DNA from 4 places in the Micromonospora sp. NPDC048040 genome. Region 3 is predicted to be linked to each of the others. Evidence: riboswitches for the same ligand, from Rfam matches in the RefSeq annotation. Region 3 holds a riboswitch; each other region holds the start of a gene.
The links. A riboswitch is a leader RNA that binds a small molecule or an ion and turns the genes downstream of it on or off. The one in region 3 is predicted to bind cyclic di-AMP.
Positions count from the first base shown of each region.

Region 1: it holds a riboswitch for cyclic di-AMP, as region 3 does, so the genes downstream of both, ACZ6O2_RS09470 (C40 family peptidase) here and ACZ6O2_RS15090 (C39 family peptidase) in region 3, are expected to answer to the same signal.
Region 2: it holds a riboswitch for cyclic di-AMP, as region 3 does, so the genes downstream of both, ACZ6O2_RS07675 (coiled-coil domain-containing protein) here and ACZ6O2_RS15090 (C39 family peptidase) in region 3, are expected to answer to the same signal.
Region 4: it holds a riboswitch for cyclic di-AMP, as region 3 does, so the genes downstream of both, ACZ6O2_RS04715 (coiled-coil domain-containing protein) here and ACZ6O2_RS15090 (C39 family peptidase) in region 3, are expected to answer to the same signal.

Region 1 is NZ_JBVJGT010000006.1:50,535-55,158, reverse strand. It holds gene ACZ6O2_RS09485 (zinc metalloprotease) at 1-283, shown strand, start outside; gene ACZ6O2_RS09480 (pyridoxamine 5'-phosphate oxidase family protein) at 403-954, opposite strand; gene dcd (dCTP deaminase) at 1,033-1,611, shown strand; gene ACZ6O2_RS09470 (C40 family peptidase) at 1,682-2,722, opposite strand; cyclic di-AMP (ydaO/yuaA leader) riboswitch at 2,735-2,871, opposite strand; gene ACZ6O2_RS09465 (N-acetylmuramoyl-L-alanine amidase) at 3,111-4,624, shown strand, end outside.
Region 2 is NZ_JBVJGT010000004.1:225,924-230,547, forward strand. It holds gene ACZ6O2_RS07670 (carbonic anhydrase) at 1-101, shown strand, start outside; gene ACZ6O2_RS07675 (coiled-coil domain-containing protein) at 292-1,311, opposite strand; cyclic di-AMP (ydaO/yuaA leader) riboswitch at 1,315-1,446, opposite strand; gene ACZ6O2_RS07680 (YibE/F family protein) at 1,613-2,965, opposite strand; gene ACZ6O2_RS07685 (hypothetical protein) at 3,383-3,955, shown strand; gene ACZ6O2_RS07690 (DUF305 domain-containing protein) at 4,033-4,624, shown strand, end outside.
Region 3 is NZ_JBVJGT010000012.1:78,684-83,307, reverse strand. It holds gene ACZ6O2_RS15100 (CDP-glycerol glycerophosphotransferase family protein) at 1-412, shown strand, start outside; gene ACZ6O2_RS15095 (alpha/beta fold hydrolase) at 432-1,175, opposite strand; gene ACZ6O2_RS15090 (C39 family peptidase) at 1,284-2,129, opposite strand; cyclic di-AMP (ydaO/yuaA leader) riboswitch at 2,350-2,491, opposite strand; gene ACZ6O2_RS15085 (hypothetical protein) at 2,780-3,538, opposite strand; gene ACZ6O2_RS15080 (hypothetical protein) at 3,756-4,187, opposite strand; gene ACZ6O2_RS15075 (acyltransferase family protein) at 4,375-4,624, opposite strand, start outside.
Region 4 is NZ_JBVJGT010000003.1:39,691-44,314, reverse strand. It holds gene ACZ6O2_RS04725 (HelD family protein) at 1-1,773, shown strand, start outside; gene ACZ6O2_RS04720 (cation diffusion facilitator family transporter) at 1,882-2,799, shown strand; cyclic di-AMP (ydaO/yuaA leader) riboswitch at 2,953-3,084, shown strand; gene ACZ6O2_RS04715 (coiled-coil domain-containing protein) at 3,098-4,159, shown strand; gene ACZ6O2_RS04710 (SRPBCC family protein) at 4,261-4,624, opposite strand, start outside.

The DNA of each region.
Region 1 (4,624 bases), on a different contig from region 3:
CTACAACCAGGGCGACACCGGCACCCACGAGGTCGGCCACTGGCTGAACCTCTACCACACCTTCCAGGGCGGCTGCTCCGGCTCGGGTGACAGCGTCAGCGACACCGCGCCCGAGGCATCCCCGGCGTTCCAGTGCCCGACCGGCCGGGACACCTGCACCGCCCCGGGCGTCGACCCGATCACCAACTTCATGGACTACACCTACGACTCCTGCATGTACCAGTTCACCGCCGGGCAGGCCAGCCGCATGCTGACCGCCTGGAACGCGTACCGCGCGGCATAGTTCCCCCCGCACGACCGGTGCCGGCTCCGCTCGACGGGGCCGGCACCGTCGTCTTCGGGGCGGGGTGGGGGGCGGTGCGGCCCCCCGGACGGGGACGGCCCGGGGCGCCGCACCGCGTCTCAGGCGGCCGGGCGGGCGGCGAGGCTGTCGCCGCTCCCCGACCGCGTCTCGGGCACCGCGGCGGTGCCGGCGGCGGTCGCGCCGGGGTCGAGCCAGACCTGGACGGCGGGCCGGCCGTGCCCCTCGCCGGCGCCGCCTGCGACGCCCGGCTCCCGACGGGCGAGCATCGCCACGTCGACGGTGAACTCGAACAGCCGCCAGTCGACCTGCGGCGCGGCCCGGTGGCTGCGGGCCAGCCGGGCGACCCGGGCCGGGTCGGTGACCGGCCGGGCGTGGCCGGCGACGTAGGCCTCGTCGTCACTCTCCTCCGGCGGGAAGGAGTGCAGGGCGTAGCGGCCGTCGCGTTCCAGATCGCGCCGCTTCGGCGAGTCGACCACGAAGCAGAAGAGCCCCTCGTCGGTGATCACCGGAGAGACGGGATGGACCCGGGGCCCGCCGTCGGCGCGGACGGTGGCCAGGTAGCCGAAGCCCGGCCCGTACTGCTGCATGAGGGAGCGGATCCCGTCGGCGAGGCGGGGCTCGTCGGCGGCGAATTCGGACCAGGAAGCCATGCCGACATTCTATCGAACACGTGTACGAACAGGTAGTCCGACACGCAGGTCACGCACATCGCTCGCTAAGGTGGTGCGATGCTGCTCTCCGACCGCGACCTGGTCTCCGAGATCAAGGCGGGCACGCTCGCGCTGGAGCCGTTCGAGCCCACGCTGGTGCAACCGTCCAGCATCGACGTACGCCTGGACAAGCTCTTCCGCGTCTTCAACAACCATCTCTACACCCACATCGACCCGGCGATGCAGCAGGACGACCTGACGTCGATGGTCGAGGTGCCCGAGGGCGAGCCGTTCGTGCTGCACCCGGGCGAGTTCGTGCTCGCCTCGACGCTGGAGGTGATCTCCCTCGGCGACCAGCTCGCCGGGCGGCTGGAGGGCAAGTCGAGCCTGGGACGGCTCGGCCTGCTCACCCACTCCACCGCGGGCTTCATCGACCCGGGCTTCTCCGGCCACGTGACGCTGGAGCTGTCCAACGTGGCCAACCTGCCCATCACCCTCTGGCCGGGCATGAAAATCGGTCAGCTCTGCATCTTCCGGCTCTCGTCGCCGGCCGAGCACCCGTACGGCTCGGCCGTCTACGGCTCGCGCTACCAGGGGCAGCGCGGCCCGACCCCGAGCCGCTCCTGGCAGCACTGGCGTACCTGGCCGACCCGCTGACCCGACAGTCGCCGTGAGAACGGGCCCTTCCGCCACCGGGTGTGCCAGGAAGGGCCCGTTCCTCACCCACTCAGCCGGGGCGGCCGTAACTGTGGATCGGGCCGTCGTCGACCTTCTTCATCTTCACCGGCACCCCGGCTCGGGAGGCGTGCACCACCCAGCCCCCGCCGACGTACATGCCGACGTGGTGCAGGTCGCTGTAGTAGAAGACCAGGTCTCCCGGACGCAGCTCGCCCCGGCTGACGGTCGCGGTGACCCGGCGCTGCTGCGCGGCGTTGTGCGGCAGCGAGACCCCGGCCTTCGCCCAGGCGGCGAGCATCAGGCCCGAGCAGTCGTACGCGTTCGGGCCCTCGGCGCCCCAGACGTAGGGCTTGCCGATCTGGGCGCAGGCGAACTTGACCGCGGTGCCGGCCCCGCCACCCGGGTAGCTGGCCGGGCAGGGGGCGGGGCGCAGCGAACCGCCGCCGCCGCTGCCGTAGATCCGCAGCCGCAGCTTCTGCAGCCGGTCGATCTCGGCGTTGATCTGCTTCTTCTTCGCGGCGAGCTGGGCCTCCGTCCGGCCGAGTTGGACGACCATCTCGTCGAGCGGGGCCTTCTTCTCGGCCAGCCGGTCGCGCAGCTCGGCGACCTGCCGCACGTCCTGCTGCTGGTGCTGGGCGAACCGGTCGAGCAGTTCGAGCTGGCCGATCATCTGGTCGGGCGAGCGGCTGCCCAGCAGGGCGTTGACGGCGGAGACGTTCTCGCCCTTGTAGGCGCGGACGGCCAGCGCGCTGACCTCCTCCATCGCCTGCTCGACCTGCTGTTCCAAGGGCTTGATCTGCTTGGCGAGGGCGTCGGCCTGCCGGCGTTTGGCGGCCAGGTCCTGGCGGGTGGCGTTGTGCCGTTCGATGATCGGTTCGAGCTTGTTCCAGTCCTCGTCGATCTGGCGCTCGATCTCGGCGACCGTCGGTTCGGCGTGGGCCGCCGTGGCGCCGCCGGTCAGGACGACGGCGAACGCGGCCAGGGCGGCGAGGGCGGTGGTGCAGCGGTACCAGCGTGGGCGCGGCGCAGCCGTCGTCGGGCCGGCAGGTGCCGACCGTGCCGACGGTGGCCGCGGGGCATGGTGTGCCACCGGGCTCCGTACTCCTTCTTCCCGTACCGCCTACCGGGTTAGCTGACGGGTTCGGGCGGGAAGGGGACGCCCTACCGCAGGTGCTGCGGATTCACCCCGGGGTACCTGGGTCCCCGGCTCGCTCGGGAGCGACTCGGCGGTGTCGGACCGTTACCGCCCGGATGGGCGGACTGTCGCCGGCCGACGAATGACCAGAGTAGAGACGGTCGTTATCGATCCGCAACCCATCGCGCCGTGACACACCGTATTCGTGTGGACCGGTGGGAGCGCGTAACTCCGGTCGACGAAATTTTCCTTCTTCAGTAAGTGACGCATGGAAAGGTATTGACCGGAGGTGGCGCCCGGGGCGAAGGTGGCCCCACATTCGCCCGTCCGACCTGGGGGTCTGATGCACCTGTCAGCGACATCGAGGAGCAGACGCGTCCTGCTGGCCGCCGCCGTGGCGGCCGCCCTGGCGGCGACGCCGCTCACCGCCGCCGGAACCGCCGCCGCCGCGCCGACGACCGACCGGCAGCAGCAGTACGCCGCCGCGGCCGCGGAGTACGGCGTGCCGGAGAGCGTCCTGCTCGGAGTCTCCTACCTGCAGTCCCGCTGGGACACCAACGCCGGAACGCCGAGCACCAGCGGCGGCTTCGGACCGATGCACCTCACCGACGCCGAGTACGTCGCCGCACTGCCCGGGGGCACCCACCACGACGAGGGCACCGAGGACCCGCGGGGCGACGACTCCCGCCCGTCCCTGGCCGGGGCGCACGAGCCGCCAGCCGCCCAGCCCCCCGCCGAAGCCTCGCTGCGGACGCTCGACGCCGCCGCCGGGCTGACCGGAGCCAGCGAGGAGGCGCTGCGCACGGACGTCACGGCCAACATCCGGGGTGGCGCGGCGCTGCTGGCCGCGTACCAGAAGGAGATCGGCGCCCCGGTCGGCGCCGACACGGACCCGGCGGCCTGGTACGGCGCGGTGGCCCGCTACTCCGGCGCGGACAGCGCCGACGCCGCGGCGGCCTTCGCCAACGAGGTGTACGCCGCCATCGCCGCCGGCGACAGCCGGCTGACCGACGACGGGCAGCAGGTCACCCTCGCCGCCCGCGCGGTGCAGCCGGAACGCTCCTGGCTGGACCGGCTGGGCCTGCGCAAGGTTGCCCGGCCCGACGGGCTGGAGTGCCCCGACACGATCTCCTGCGAGTGGATCCCGGCGCCCTACGCGCAGTACGGCCCGACCGTGGGTGACTACGGCAACCACGACCTCGCCGACCGGCCGGCCCAGCAGAAGATCGAGTACATCGTCATCCACGACACCGAGGGCTACTTCGGGCCCAGCGTCAACCTGGTCAAGGACCCGAGGCGGGTGGGCTGGCACTACACCCTGCGCTCGGTGGACGGCCACATCGCCCAGCACATCAAGACCAAGAACGTCGGCTGGCACGCCGGCAACTGGTACGTGAACGCCAAGTCCATCGGCCTGGAGCACGAGGGCTTCGCGGGGCACGGCACCTGGTACACCGAGGCGATGTACCGCACCTCCGCCAAGCTGGTCCGCCACCTGGCGCTGCGGTACAACATCCCGCTGGACCGGCAGCACATCATCGGTCACGACAACGTCCCCGGCACCGTCGCCTCGACCGTGCGCGGCATGCACTGGGACCCGGGCCCGTACTGGGACTGGTCGCACTACTTCGACCTGCTCAAGGCGCCGTTCACGTCGACCGGCACGCCGCACACGGGGCTGGTCACCATCGACCCGGACTTCGCCACCAACCAGCCGCAGTTCACCGGCTGCAACCGGCAGCCGCCCGGCGTGCCGAACCCGCCCCCGCCGGTGGCTCCCTGCCCGCTGCGCGGCTCGTCCGCGGTGATCCTGCACAGCGCGCCGAGCCACGACGCGCCACTGGTCAACGACATCGC
Region 2 (4,624 bases), on a different contig from region 3:
CCGCCGTGCCGACCGGCGAGCCGCGGGGGGTCGCCGCCGCGCCCACCGGGCCGGGCGCGGTCGACGGGGCACAGCCGGCCGCCAGCGCCGCCCTCGCCTGACCGGTTCCCGCGCTCGCCCGGCGGCCCGGCCCGGACGCCCGACGACGCCCGGCGACGAGGGCCACAGGCGTCGGCAGGGCCACGGGCGACCACAGGCCGTGGACGCAAGCAGGGTCACGGACGCCGACACGGCGACAGACGCCGACAGGGCCGCCCCGCGACTGCGGGGCGGCCCTGTCGTTGGCTGCCGTCAGAGCAGCGACACGTGCACGTGGTCCGTATGGTTCGACGGGCCGCTGTAGGACTTCCAGCCGGTCGCCGGGAACCAGATCTGCCGGTTCCAGATCACGTAGTAGATGCCGAGCCGGTCGGCGTTACGGACCAGGAACGCGGTCAGGTTGTTGCCGTACATGTAGGTGTCGTCGTTGTGCCAGGGGGAGAAGCCACTCCTCTGCAGCGACCAGTCGCAGGCCCGGCCCTTCGGATGCTCGTACGGCCCGCCGGAGCGGTAACAGCCGACGAAGCGGTTGAAGCCGGCCCGCTTGACCTCCTTGTACATGTGCAGCGTGCGCGCGGTGATGCAGCCGGAGGTGGTGGGGTCGTCCTCGGTGCAGGACAGGGGCTTCCAGTCGCCGTCGGCAGTACGACCCGGTGCCATCCGGGCCACCGGCGAGGTGGCGACCACCTTGCCGCTGGTCAGCCCCCTGCCGCCGACCAGTGCGAGCGCCTTCTCCGCCTCGCGCTTGCCGCGGGCCATCTCGTTGGTCAGCTTCGTCTGCTCGCGAACCTCGGCGTCGAGCGCCAGCTTGGCCTGCTCGGCGCGGTTCTTGACCGCGTTCACCTCGGCGAGTTTCTTGGAGTTGACCAGGTTCAGCTCGTCGAGGGCGGCGGCGCGCTTGACGAACGAGTCGGGGCTGGCGGTGTCCAGCAGCATCGACACCGCGCCGATCCGCCCGGTCCGGTAGGACTGGGCGGCGATCTGGCTCACCTGTGGGGCCAGCGCTGCCAGGTCGGCCTGCGCCCGGTCGACCTCCAGGGCCAGTTCCAGTTGGCGCTTCTTCGACTTCGCGAGCTTCGCCTTGGCCTGGACGTAGTTGCGGTTCCGCGTCTCGATCAGGTCGTTGAGCAGCTTGGGCTCGTCGTCCCCGTGGCCGGAGGGCTGGGGCGGTGGGGTGGGTGCGGCCGCCGCCGGGAGGGGCCCGGCGAAGACGGCCAGGGCGGCGATCACGGCCACCACAGGTGTCAACCAGCGGCGTAGGGGTGCCGTCACATTTTTCCCTTCCGTCGACCGCCGACCGGGTTAGCTGACGGGTTCGGGGCGGAAGTGGCCCCTACCGCTGTCGCGGATTCACCCCACGTACCTGGGTCCCCGGCTCGCCTGGCGGCGATTGGGCGGCGGCACCGCAGGCGCCGCTGCGCGCCTTCGGCGGTGACCGGCAGCGAGGTTACCCGAGAGCCCTGCCGGGGATCTACGTCCCTAAGCCGACTAAATGCGTTATTTCGTAACGGCGGAGGGTGAGCAGTGACGCGTTTATCAGGCGGGACGTCCTGATCGGTCACGCTGAGGAGTTTCACCATGCGGTGTCCGTGCTCCCGTCGCGGTCGGGCCACCCGGCGGGGGCGGCGGAGGGGGTGTTTCCGGCGCGCGGCCCGCTGAGGGCCTCCAGCGCCTCGGACCGGTCGGCCGCCGGTCGGGGAGCAGGCGGGGTCGGCGGTGCGCCGCGGTCGGCTGACTCACCGCCGCGCCGGCCGGCCGTGGTCACCACGGCCGCGAGCCCGGTGGTCAGCGGCACGGCGGCGATCAGGCCCAGGGTGGCGACCGCGCTGCGGACGATCTCCTGGGCCAGGAACTCGCTGGTCAGGATCTGGCTCACCGCCCGGGAGTCGGCGGTCAGCAGGAGCAGCACCGGCAGCGAGGCCCCGGCGTACGCCAGCACGATGGTGTTCACCGTCGAGGCGATGTGCGCGCGGCCGACCCGGGTGGCCGCCCGGTACAGCTGCATCCGGGACAGCCCCGGGTTGGCGTGCGCCAGCTCGGTGACCGTCGCGGCCTGCGTCACGGTGACGTCGTCGAGCACGCCGAGCGAGCCGATGATGATCCCGGCGAGCAGCAGGCCGTGCAGGTCGACGTCGGCCTGGAACATCGACAGCGTGGTGGCGTCCTCGGTGCCGAACCCGGTCAGGTGGGTCGCCGCGGTGGCGATCGTGCCGAGCACGCCCGTCAGCACCAGGCTGCCCAGCGTGCCGAGCACGGCGACCGAGGTCTGCGCGGTCACCCCGTGCGTCAGGTAGAGCACCACGAACATGATCAGTGCCGCGCCGACGACCGCGACCAGCAGCGGTGGGCTGCCGGCGCTGATGCCGGGCAGCACGAAGGTCAGCAGGATGGCGAAGCTCGCCGCCAGGCCGGCCAGCGCCGCGAGCCCCCGCCACCGCCCGAACGCGACGATCGCGGCGGCGAAGAGCACCACCAACCAGAGCAGCGGCTCGCCGCGCTGGTGCTCGGCGATGTTGTAGGCGCTCGCCGAGGGGTCGGCGGGATCGGTGAGCTGGACCAGAATGATCTCGTCGCCGACCGCGACCGTCGGCGCCCCCGGCCCTGCCGGTACGGGCGTCTCCACCTGCTGGCCGGCGTCGGGGCCGTCGTCGACGCGTACGGTCACGGTGCCGCAGGGGCCCTCCGCGGCGCCCGGGGCGCCCTCCGGCGCCTCCGGGGTGGGCGGGCACGGCTCCGTCACCACCCGGGTCACCGTGCCGTGGTGGCGGGGCGGATCGGTGCCGGGCGCGGCGTCCGGGGCGTCCCACGGCCAGAGCAGCAGGGCCGCGATCAGGGTGGCGACGAAGAGGGGCACCACCGTCGCGACGAGGATCCGTCGCACCCCCGGCGGGGCGGACGGTGCGGGACGGGTGTGGTCGGCGCCCATCGAGTGTCTCCCAACGAATCCAGGGCGGGGTACGTGCCGGCGGGCCGGTCGGTTCGGCGTGCCCGGGTGGCCGCCGCCGTGGATCGCCCTGTGGTGGCGGGCCGGTCACGCACCGCGACGGCCCGGCCCGGCCGGTCGCGGTCGCTCGATACCGCCGCCCGGTCGGGGCAGCGGTGCGGGCGGCGCGGAGTGCGGAGGCCACCGGCCGAATGGTAGCCATCCCGACATCCGGCCGCAGGTCGTGAGGGCTGGTGTCGGCCGCGGGCCGTCCCGTCCGGCGACCGCTGGTCGCCGCCCGGTCACCGCGGGTCGACGGTCCCGTCGTGGCCGACACGGCGGTCTCGTCCGGGGTGGATTCGCCGCCGGGTGCGCCGGTCGCCCCCAGACGCGCCGGCCCCGGGGGCTACCGTGGTCGGTGTGCGGGCGGCGGCGACAGTGACGGCGGGGCGATGGGTCCGGCTGCTGCTGCTCGTCGGCACGCTGTTCGGCCTGGCCGCGATGCACACCCTCGGCCACGGCTCGCACGCCGTGGGCCATCCCGCCGAGGTTTCCGCGCACGCCGTTGCCGCAGCCGGTGCGCACGGCGGCGCGGCGCAGGCGCTGCCCCGTCACGACACCTTTGCGCCGCTCAGTCAGGTCACCGCCGCGCTGCCCCGCCACGACACCGCCGCGCCGCTCGGTCAGGACCCCGCCATCGCGTACGTCGTCCCGGCGGCGCTGTCCGGCGTCGTGGGCTGCCCGGGCGACTGCCCGCACGAGCGGTTCCTCCCGTCCGGCGGGGCGGGCGGCGAGCTGCCCTGGTGGGGCGTGTGCCTGGCGGTGCTGGGCGCGCTCGCCGTTCCGCTGCTGCTCGCCGTGCTGCTGCTGGCCGGCGTGCAGGCCGCCGGCCTGGCGGGCCAGGGGTCGGGCGGGCCGGCCCGGTCGCCCCGTGCCCCGCCGTCCCGGCCGGTCGGCCTGCGGCTCGCCACGGTCTCGGTGCTGCGCAGATAGGACGCCCCGGCGCGGCCCGGTCAGCCGGTCCGCGTCCCCGTCCTGCTGCGTACGTTTTGACACCGAAAGGCCCAGACGTGACTACTCGTACCATTGCGCGCCGTGCCGCCCTGGCCGGCGCGACCGTCACCGCCGCCCTAGTCCTGACCGCCTGCGGCGGCGACGGGCACTCGTCCCCGGGCGCGGGGCACGGCACGCCCGCCACCAGCGGGCCGGCGGCCACCGCGTCCGGCGCGGCCGCCTTCGGCGACGCCGACGCGATGTTCGCCCAGATGATGATTCCGCACCACCGGCAGGCGGTGGAGATGGCGGAGCTGGCCGCCACGCGGGCGGCGGACCCGGAGGTCAAGCGGCTCGCCGGGGAGATCAAGGCCGCCCAGGCGCCCGAGATCGCCACCATGAGCGGCTGGTTGTCGGCCTGGGGGCGGCCGGTGCCGTCGCCCGGCGCCGAGACGCCGCACATGGACCACGGCATGCCCGGCATGATGTCCGACGCCGACATGGAGAAGTTGGCGGCGGCCTCCGGGCGGGAGTTCGACCGGCAGTTCCTGACCATGATGATCGCGCACCACGAGGGTGCCGTCACCATGGCCCGGGACGAGCTGGCCCGGGGTGTGAACGCGGAGGCCAAGGCCCTGGCCCAGCAGATCGTCACCACCCAGCAGGCCG
Region 3 (4,624 bases):
CCTGACGGAGTGCGTGAACCGTTCGGACGCGCTGGTCTCCGACGTGTCCGGGGTGATCTCCGACTACCTCTACTCCGGCAAGCCGTACGCCGTCACCGACATGGGCGACGAGGGCGACCGGTTCGCCGAGCGGTTCCCGCTGGCCGGCTCGGGCTACGTGCTGCGCCGCGACATGTCCAACGTGGACGAGGTGCTGGCCGCGCTGCTCGACACCGACCCGCTCGCCGCCGCCCGCTGGGCCACCCGGAGCCGCTACCTGGGCGACTTCCCGGCCGAGTCGTACGCCGAGGCGTTCCTGGACGCCGCGCGGCGGCAGCTCGACGCGGACTGGAACCCGCCGACGCCGCGCGCCGTCGGCGGGACCGGCCTGCCGGTCGAGCCGGACGGGGCGACCCTCCCCGCCACCGCCTGACCGGCCGCCGCCTCGCGGGTCAGCGGTACGGGTCGACCAGCTCCAGGACGGCCTCGGGGGCCTCGACGTGGGCGTTGTGGCCCAGGCCGGGCAGGGTGGCGACCGGCACGCCCAGCTCCTTGAGCTGGGCGTCGGTGACCATCGGGTCGTGCTCGCCGCGGGCCAGCAGCACCGGCACGTCCGTCGCCGCCAGCAGGGTCGGCAGGTCCGGCTCCCCCACCCCGAACGCGGCGGGGTCCATCGCCAGCCGCCAGCGGCCGTCGACCTGCCGCAGCCCGGCCTCGACCACGGGGTGGTCCGGCGCGAGGAGCCCGGTCAGGCCGGCCACCCGCAGGTACCGGCGGGCCGCCTCGTCCCGGCTGGCGAACCAGGTCACCGGTCGGGCGGCCAGCTCCCCGGCCTTCGCCAGCTCGGCCGGGGACCAGACGGCCTTGATGCCGAGCCCGACCACGGCGTCGACCGGCAGCCCGGCGCGGCGGGCGGCCAGCGCCAGCCCGACCACGCCGCCGAGGGAGTGCCCCAGCACGACGAGCCGGTCCCCCGCCGCGAGCCCCGCGGCGATCCGGTCGGCCAGCCCGGCGAACGAGTACGCCGGCAGCGGCGGCGACCAGCCGTGGCCGGCGAGGTCCGGCGCCAGCCATCGCCCCGCCCACCGGCGCTCCAGCAGCGGCGCCCAGGGCAGCCACACGTCCCCGGTCGCGCCCATGCCGTGCAGCAGCAGCAGGACGCGCCGGCCGTCCCGGTCACCCGATTCATCGACCATAGGCCGCAGTGTGCCACCCGCCGTACGCCCCGGCGAGGGCCGTGACCCGGAGACGACATCGGGCGCCGGCTCCCGGGGTGGGGAGCCGACGCCCGACGGGTGTCTTTCTCAGGCGGAGTAGCCGCGGGTGGCGGCCCAGTTCGCCAGGGCGATGGTGGACATCCAGTACGACGCGGTCGCCGGGTTCGCCGAGTCGGCGATCTTCACCAGCCGGCCCTCGTCCTGGTAGCCCACGACGGCGATGTAGTGGCCGCCGGGGAACGAGTGCCAGCCGCCGTCGGTGTCCGTGGCGCTGCCGGCGACGTTCACCACGACGCCCCGCCCGTCCGTGATGGCGGCGACGACGTCGGCCTGGAGCTGGTCCATCTGCGCCGGGGTCGCGGCACCGCCCGGGATCATCCGGGTCCGGTACGGGTCACCCTTCACCGTCGCGTTCAGCACCCGGGTGGTGTCCTCGGCCGAGTCGGTGCCCATCTCGTCGGTGCCCAGCTGGGCACCGAGGGCGTCCTGGCTGCGCGCGATGCCGGCGGCGCTGAGGGCGTGCCGGACGGCGGCCGGACCGCAGTTGTAGAAGGTGGTCTGGGCCTGGTAGTCGTAGTCCAGGGACTTCGCCTTCGGCGGCTTCGGCGGCTCCGGCTTGCGGGTCAGGTCCGGGTTCGGGGCGGCGCTGGTGGCGCTGGCCGACGGAGCGGCGCTGGACGCGGCCGGGGCGCCGGTCGACGGGGCCGCCGCGACGCGGGCGTCGCCGCGCGAGGCGACGGTGCCGTCCCGCAGCTCGCTCACGGCCACCGGGGCCTGTGCGGCGGCGGGTGCCTCGTCGGTGCCGGCCAGCAGCGCGCCGGTGCCCGACGCGAGCACGAGCGCCGCGGCCGACGCGGCGGCCACCTGGTACGGACGCTCGGACGTGAGGCGACGGAGCTGTCGCTTGAGGTGGTGCTTCACGGTTTCCTCCACGGGCTCGGGGGGTGAGCGGCCGCCGGTCCGCGCAGGGGGGACCGACCGCGCGGACGGCGTCCGGCGGTGGTGGACCACTCAGGGGATGCGCCCGGGATGCCGGGCGACGGGCGGTGACCGGTGGGTCAGCTCGCGGCGTGCGGTCGGGCGAGCGCGGGCACCGCGGCGCCGTGGAGGCGCCGGAACGACCGGGGGGCGGGTGGGTGCTGCACGGGGATGGAACTCCTTCCGACGCCGCCGACCGGGTTAGCTGACGGATTCGGGCGGGAAGAACGCCCTACCGTGGGCCGTGGCCCGCGGATTCACCCCGATGTTGCACTGGGTCCCCGGCTCGCCTGTTCACGATTAGGCGGGTCGGCGCGGCGTCGCCTCTTGCGATCGGGTACCGCACCGGACGGGCCGACACTACTGGTCGGCCCGCGCCCTGCCAACCCGCTTCCACCTGCTTAAACCTTGATCGAGGGACTTTTTTTGCGGTCAGTTCGGCACTGACGCGACTCAATGGGACGACCGTTTCCCGACGCACCTTGCGTCGACAACCGGACGAGCGACGGACATCGGCGCGGAATCGTCGGCGGGAATCGGCCGGGCCGCGCCGGATGACCGGTTCGGCACCGCTATGACCGGCGTCACGAAATTGCCCCGGCGGTTCAGCCCACCCGCGCGGGCCGCCAGCGCGCGGCGAGCGCGGGCCGACGCCCGGCGGACACCGGCCGGGCCGCCGGGAGCCGGCCCGGCCGGAGCTGGACCGCCGCCGCGTACGCCTCCCCGGCCAGCGCCCGCGCCGCCTCGGCGGCCAGGTCGGCGTCCCGCCACGCCAACCGTTCCCGCTCGGCGGCGGCCCGGTGGTCGGCCCGCCTCGCGGCGCGTACCGCCCGGGCCAGCGCGATCTCCTGCTCGACCGGGTGTCGGCGGGGATCCCAGCCGGCCCGGCGGCCGAACACCTCGCGAAGTTGGCGGGTGGAGAGGTCGCCGCGCCAGTGGGCCGCCACCGCCGCCTGGTGCAGCCAGCGCTCGCGGGCGGCGTACTCGGCGGGGGTGCGCGGGGTGCGCGGGGCGGGCAGGGCGGCGGCCCCGGTAAAGCGGCGGGCGGCGGTCTCCGCCTCGTCGTACGCCCGCCAGGCCCGGTCGGCCTCCTCCTGCGCGGCGAGCCAGTCGGCCCGCCGCCGCCGGGCGGTGCGGGCGGCCCGGCCCGCCGCGACGGCCACCTCCTCGGCGTAGCGGCGCAGGTCGGCCGCCTCCGCCTCGGGGTCGACCGCGGGCGGGGCGACCGGCTCGCCGTCGGGACGGACCCGCTCGGGGCGGGCGACCAGCACGGCGAGCACGGTCAGGGCCAGCAGGAGCAGGGCGGACCAGATGGCGACGGCCCGCGGCACCTCGATCAGGAACTGGTAGACGACGGTCTCCATGGTCGGCACCTCACGGGGAGCGAGTGCGGCAGCGGGGCGCACCCGGCGCCCGGATGGCGGGGCGCGGCGGTGCCACGTCCCGCCGCCGGGACGGGTGCGGGTGGTGGAGGGCGGAGGACGGGCGCCTTTGCCAACGCCTGCGACAGCGGAAGGTGCCCTTCCTACGCCGTTGCGGCGGGTGCGGTCGCGGGGCGCGTGCCCCGCGGGGCGGTGCGGATCACACGTGCGGCGGGCCCCGGGGGCCGACTGTCCCCGGGGTGTGCCCGGCCGGCGCGGGGACCGGGCCGACGGTGACGGCCCCGGCGGCTGCGCCCGGGTCGGCCGGAGCGGCGGGGTGGCCGGGGCCGGTGGCGGCCCGGTCAGCGGCGGCCCGGTCGGCGGCGACACCGTCGGCGACGACGCGGTGGTCGGCGACGACCACGGGCGGGTCGGCGGGTGCCAGCGTGACGGGGAGCGCCGGGGCCGGGGGCGCCCAGGTGTGAGCCGGGGGCGCCCAGGTGTCGGTCGACGGCACTCCGGCCTGGGCCGAGACGGCGGGAAGGGCCCCGGCGCCGACGGCGAACGCGACCGCGACGGCGAGGCCGGTCAGCAGCCGCGCGGCCCACCGCGCCACCCACCACAGGGGACAGGTGAGCGCGACGGCAAGCACGCGACCACGCTACCGCCGATGCCGCCGGTCCGCATCGCCGCCGGGCGTGTCCCGGGTGCGGCGGTCTCGGCGGCCCTCCGGCCCGGTGCTCGGCGCGTCCGGCCGTCCACCCCGGACCGCACGGACCAGGGTGGACGGGTGGTCCGGCCGCCCAGGTGGTCGACCTGGGCCGATGGACGCGGTCGTTTTACGCCCGGGGGCGCGGCCGGCCGGCGGTCGCAGGGGACTCGACGTACGCCGGTCGGTGGTCCGCCTCCGGCTCGGCGTGCCGGGGGCGCGGCACGACGCGCCCCCGCGCCCCCGGCACGGCCGGCGGTCGCTGCCGCGCGTCGGCCACACCCTCGACCGGCGGCGTCGGCCGGGCCGGGCGGCGCGGGCCGAGCAGCCGCATCATCGGCGTCTCGACGAAGCGGTGCAACGCTCCGGCGAGGGCCAGG
Region 4 (4,624 bases), on a different contig from region 3:
TACCAGGCCACCCCGGCGGAGCCGCTGGGCGTGGTGCGGCGGCGCATGATCCAGTCCTCCGGTGAGCGGGTCACCCGGATCGAGGACGACCTGCTCGATCCCGCCGCCGCGCCCGCCGACATGGCGGTGGTCGGCGACGGCGCGCTGCTCGCCACGCTGTCGAAGGCCACCGGCCGGGGCATGCGGGACATCGTCGCCACCATCCAGCGGGAGCAGGACGAGGCCATCCGCTCCCCCGGTTCCGGGGTGACGATCGTCTCCGGCGGCCCGGGCACCGGCAAGACGGCGGTCGCCCTGCACCGGGCCGCGTACCTGCTCTACTCCGACCGCAGCCGGTACGCCGGCGGCGGCATCCTGGTGGTCGGCCCGTCCTCGGTCTTCGTCGAGTACATCGCCTCGGTGCTGCCCTCGCTCGGCGAGGACACCGCCACACTGCACTCGCTGGGCACCCTGTTCCCGGGCATGAGCGCCACCCGCACCGACCCGCCCGCCGTGGCGGCGGTCAAGGGCTCGCTGCGGATGCGCCGGGTGCTGGAACGGGCGGCCCGGGACGCGGTGCCGGACGGTCCGGCCGAGCTGCGCCTGCTCTACCGGGGCGAGCTGCTCCGGCTGGACCGCCGCGAGCTGGACGCCATCCGGGAGCGGGCGATGCCCCGGGGCGCCCGCCGCAACGAGGTGCGCCGCGCCGGCTTCGACGGCGTCTTCGCCGCGCTCTGGGCGCAGGCCCGTCGGCTGGGCATCGGCCGGCTGCCCGAGCAGCGCGCGTTCGAGGACGAGATCGCCGAGCGGCCGGAGTTCCGGGAGTTCCTCAAGGCGTGGTGGCCCCGGCTGCACCCCCGGCACGTGCTGGGCTGGCTGGCCCGCCCCGACCGGCTGCGCCGGTACGCCGGCGGGATCCTCTCCGGCGCCGAGATCCGGCTGCTGACCGACGCGTACCGGAGCCTGGACCGCGCCGGGCTGACGATCGCCGACATCGCGCTGCTGGACGAGCTGGACGCGCTGCTCGGCAAGCCGATGAAGCCGGCCCGGCCGAAGCGGGACCCGTTCCAGCTGGCCGGCGGGGTCCGCGAGCTGAGCACGTTCGCCGACCGGCAGCGCGCGGCCCGCGAGGCGGCGCGGCAGCGCCCGGAGGACTACCGGGAGTACGCGCACGTCGTGGTCGACGAGTCGCAGGACGTCTCGCCGATGCAGTGGCGCATGATCGGCCGGCGCGGACGGCTGGCCTCGTGGACGGTGGTGGGCGACCCGGCGCAGACGGCGTGGACCGGCGACCCGGAGGAGCTGGCCCGCGCCCGGGACCAGGCGCTGGGCCGGCGCAAGCGGCACCACTTCACCCTGACCACGAACTACCGCAACTCGGCGGAGATCTTCGCGGTGGCGGCGGCCGAGATCCGCCGGCTGCACCCGGACCTCCCGCTGCCCAGGGCGGTGCGCTCCACCGGCGTCGACCCGGTCGAGCTGGCGGTGCTGCCGGCGGAGCTGGAGACCGCCGTGGTGACGGCGGCCACGGCGTTGCTGGCCGAGGTGGAGGGCACCGTGGGCGTGATCACCCCGGTGCCCCGCCGGGACGAGGTGGCCGGGTGGCTGGGCGGGCTGGGCGCGCCGCGCCTGCAGGTGGTGACCAGCCTGGAGGCCAAGGGCATGGAGTACGACGGCGTGGTCCTGGTCGCCCCGGGCGAGATCCGGGCCGACCCGGGTTCGGGCGTACGGACGCTCTACGTCGCGCTGTCGCGGGCCACCCAGCGGCTGACCACCGTCGACCCGACCGGCTGAGTCGTCCCGACCGGCTGAGTCGCCGACCGCCGCCGGGCAATCACTTGCACATATTGCGATGTGAGCATAGATTGAACCGGGTCCTGACGGGTGACGGAAGGTGGGCGCGTGGGTGCAGGTCATGACCACCACCACGGGTCGGTCGCGAATGCCGCGCACCGCCACCGGGGCCGCCTCTGGGCGGCGTTCGCGCTGCTCGGCGCCCTGATGGCGGTGGAGGCGGTGGCCGCCTTCCGCACCGGCTCGCTGGCTCTGCTGAGCGACGCCGGGCACATGTTCACCGACGTGCTCGGCATCGGCATGGCGCTCGCGGCGATCACCGCGACCCGGCGCGCCGGCGCGGACCCGCAGCGCACCTTCGGCCTCTACCGGCTGGAGGTGCTGGCCGCCCTGGCCAACGCCGTGCTGCTCTCCGGCGTCGCGGTCTACGTGGTCGTCGAGGCCGTACGCCGGTTCGGCGACCCGCCGGAGGTGCTCGCCGGCCCGATGCTCGCGGTCGCCGTGCTCGGCCTGCTCGCCAACGTGGCCGCCTTCGCCCTGCTGCGGTCCGGGGCGAAGGAGAGCATCAACATGCAGGGCGCGTACCTGGAGGTGCTGGGCGACCTGCTGGGCTCACTCGGCGTGATCGGCGCGGCCCTGCTGATCGCCGTCACCGACTGGTGGTGGGCGGACCCGCTGGTCGCGGTGGCGATCGGGATGCTCATCCTGCCCCGCACCTGGCGGCTCGGGCGCGCCGCGCTGCGCATCCTGGTGCAGGCCGCGCCGGAGCACCTCGAGGTCACCAGGGTGCACGACCGGCTGGCCGCCGTGCCCGGCGTGGCCGAGGTGCACGACCTGCACGTCTGGACGCTGACCTCCGGGATGGAGGTGGCCTCGGCGCACCTGACGATGGAGCCGGGCGCGGAGGTCGGCGCGGTGCTCACCGCAGCCCGGACGGCCCTGCACGAGGACTTCCAGATCGAGCACGCGACGTTGCAGATCGAGCCGGGGGCGTCTCCCGGGGCCTGCGGGTCGGTTGAGTGGTAATGAGCACAGCCTTAAATCTGGGAGAGTATTGTTGACTTATGTCGGATTTGACGGTAAGCGGGCAGGCACCCTCAGTCACCTGCGCTGCACCAGTCACACCGGCACCGGTAGGCTCGGCTCCGGCCTCCGCCAGGCGGCACCCACCGGTGCCGGCGGTGGCCGCCGCCTAATCGCCCGGCGGGGCGAACCGGGGAACCATGTTCGTGGGGTGCATCCGCGTCAGCGGTAGGGATCTTCCGTCCCAAACCCGTCAGCTAACCCGGTCGGCGGCTGACGGAAGGACACGTGTATGCCAGTGATGGCACCTGTACGACGACGCGCCGCCCGGTTGGCGGCCCTGATCGCCGCGACGCTCGCCCTCGGCGCCGCGGTCACCCCGGTCACCACCGCCCCCGCGGCGGCCGCCTCCCGGGCCGGCCTGCTCGCCGCAGCCCCCGGCCAGGACCAGGAGGGCGGCACGCCCGCCCTGCGGGCCCAGCTCGAAGCCGCCAGCAAGGGCTACCTGGACGCCAAGCGGGCGCTGGACACGTCGGTCAAGCGGCAGCAGCAGCTCGCCGCGCAGCTCAAGACGACCGAGAGCGAGCTGACCGAGCGGAACAGCAAGGTCGGCGAGATCGCCGGAGTGGCCTACCGGACCGGCCGGCTGGGGGTGGTTTCCGCCCTGCTCAACAGCAGCTCGCCGGACGGCTTCATGGACCGGGCCGCCGCTCTCGACGCGGTGGCCGCCAACGAGGACCGGGCGCTCCGCGAGCTCCAGGAGACCCGAGACCAGGCCACCCGCACCAAGCTCGCCCTGGACGGCGAGATCCGGGAGCAGCGCAAGCAGGTCACGGTGATGGCCAAGCGCAAGGAGCAGGCGGAGCGGGCGCTGACGGTCGCCAACCGGTCGCAGGCAAGTGGCGGCGGGCCGGGCGGCAGCTCCACCGCGACGGCGAAGCCGGCGCCACGCAACTCCGACGGGTCCTGGCCGTCCGAGTCGTGCAGCGTCAACGACCCCACCCCCGCCAACGGCTGCATCACCCCGCGCACCCTGCACGCGCTGAACCAGGCCAAGGCGGCCGGCTTCACCCGCTACGTCTCCTGCTACCGCCCCGGCGGCTCCGGCGAGCACCCCAAGGGCCGGGCCTGCGACTTCGCGGCACAGAAGAGCGGGTTCGGCGGCGACGCCACCGGCGGCGACAGGACGTACGGCAACAACCTGGCGGCGTACTTCGTCAAGAACGCCGACCGGCTCGCCGTGCTCTACGTGATCTGGTACAGGCAGATCTGGCTGCCCAGCAGCGGCTGGAAGTCGTACAGCGGGGCCAACGGCGACCCGTCCAGCGACCACACCAACCACGTGCACCTGTCGGTCTACTGACGTTCGGCCCCGGTGACCCGCGGGCGGGTCACCGGGGCCGACCGCTCCCACCGCCACCTCCCCGGCCGACGGCCGGGGATTTCGCCGTGTCGGTGCCCGGCTCAGCCGGGCGGTGACTCCGGCGGGTGCCCGCCGAGGGCAACGCCGAGCCGGGCCGCCAGCCCGAGGTGGGCGGCGCGCGCCTGGCGGAAGGCGTAGCCGAAGAGCGGGACCGGCGCGGCAAGGGTGATCTCGACGTCGATCCGGACCACGCCGTCCGGCTCGGCCCGCAGTCGGGTCCGGTTGCGCACCGTGGTGGCCGGCCACTGCCGGGCCACGGTGACGATCTCGTCCGGCCCGTCGACCAGGACGTCGGCCCGGTAGGTGACCGGCAGGCGCAGCGGCCCGACGGCCAGCCGGTCGGTGATGAGGTAGCTGGCCCGCGCGCCGCGACGGGGCGACACCCGGCGGACCCGGGCGATCAGC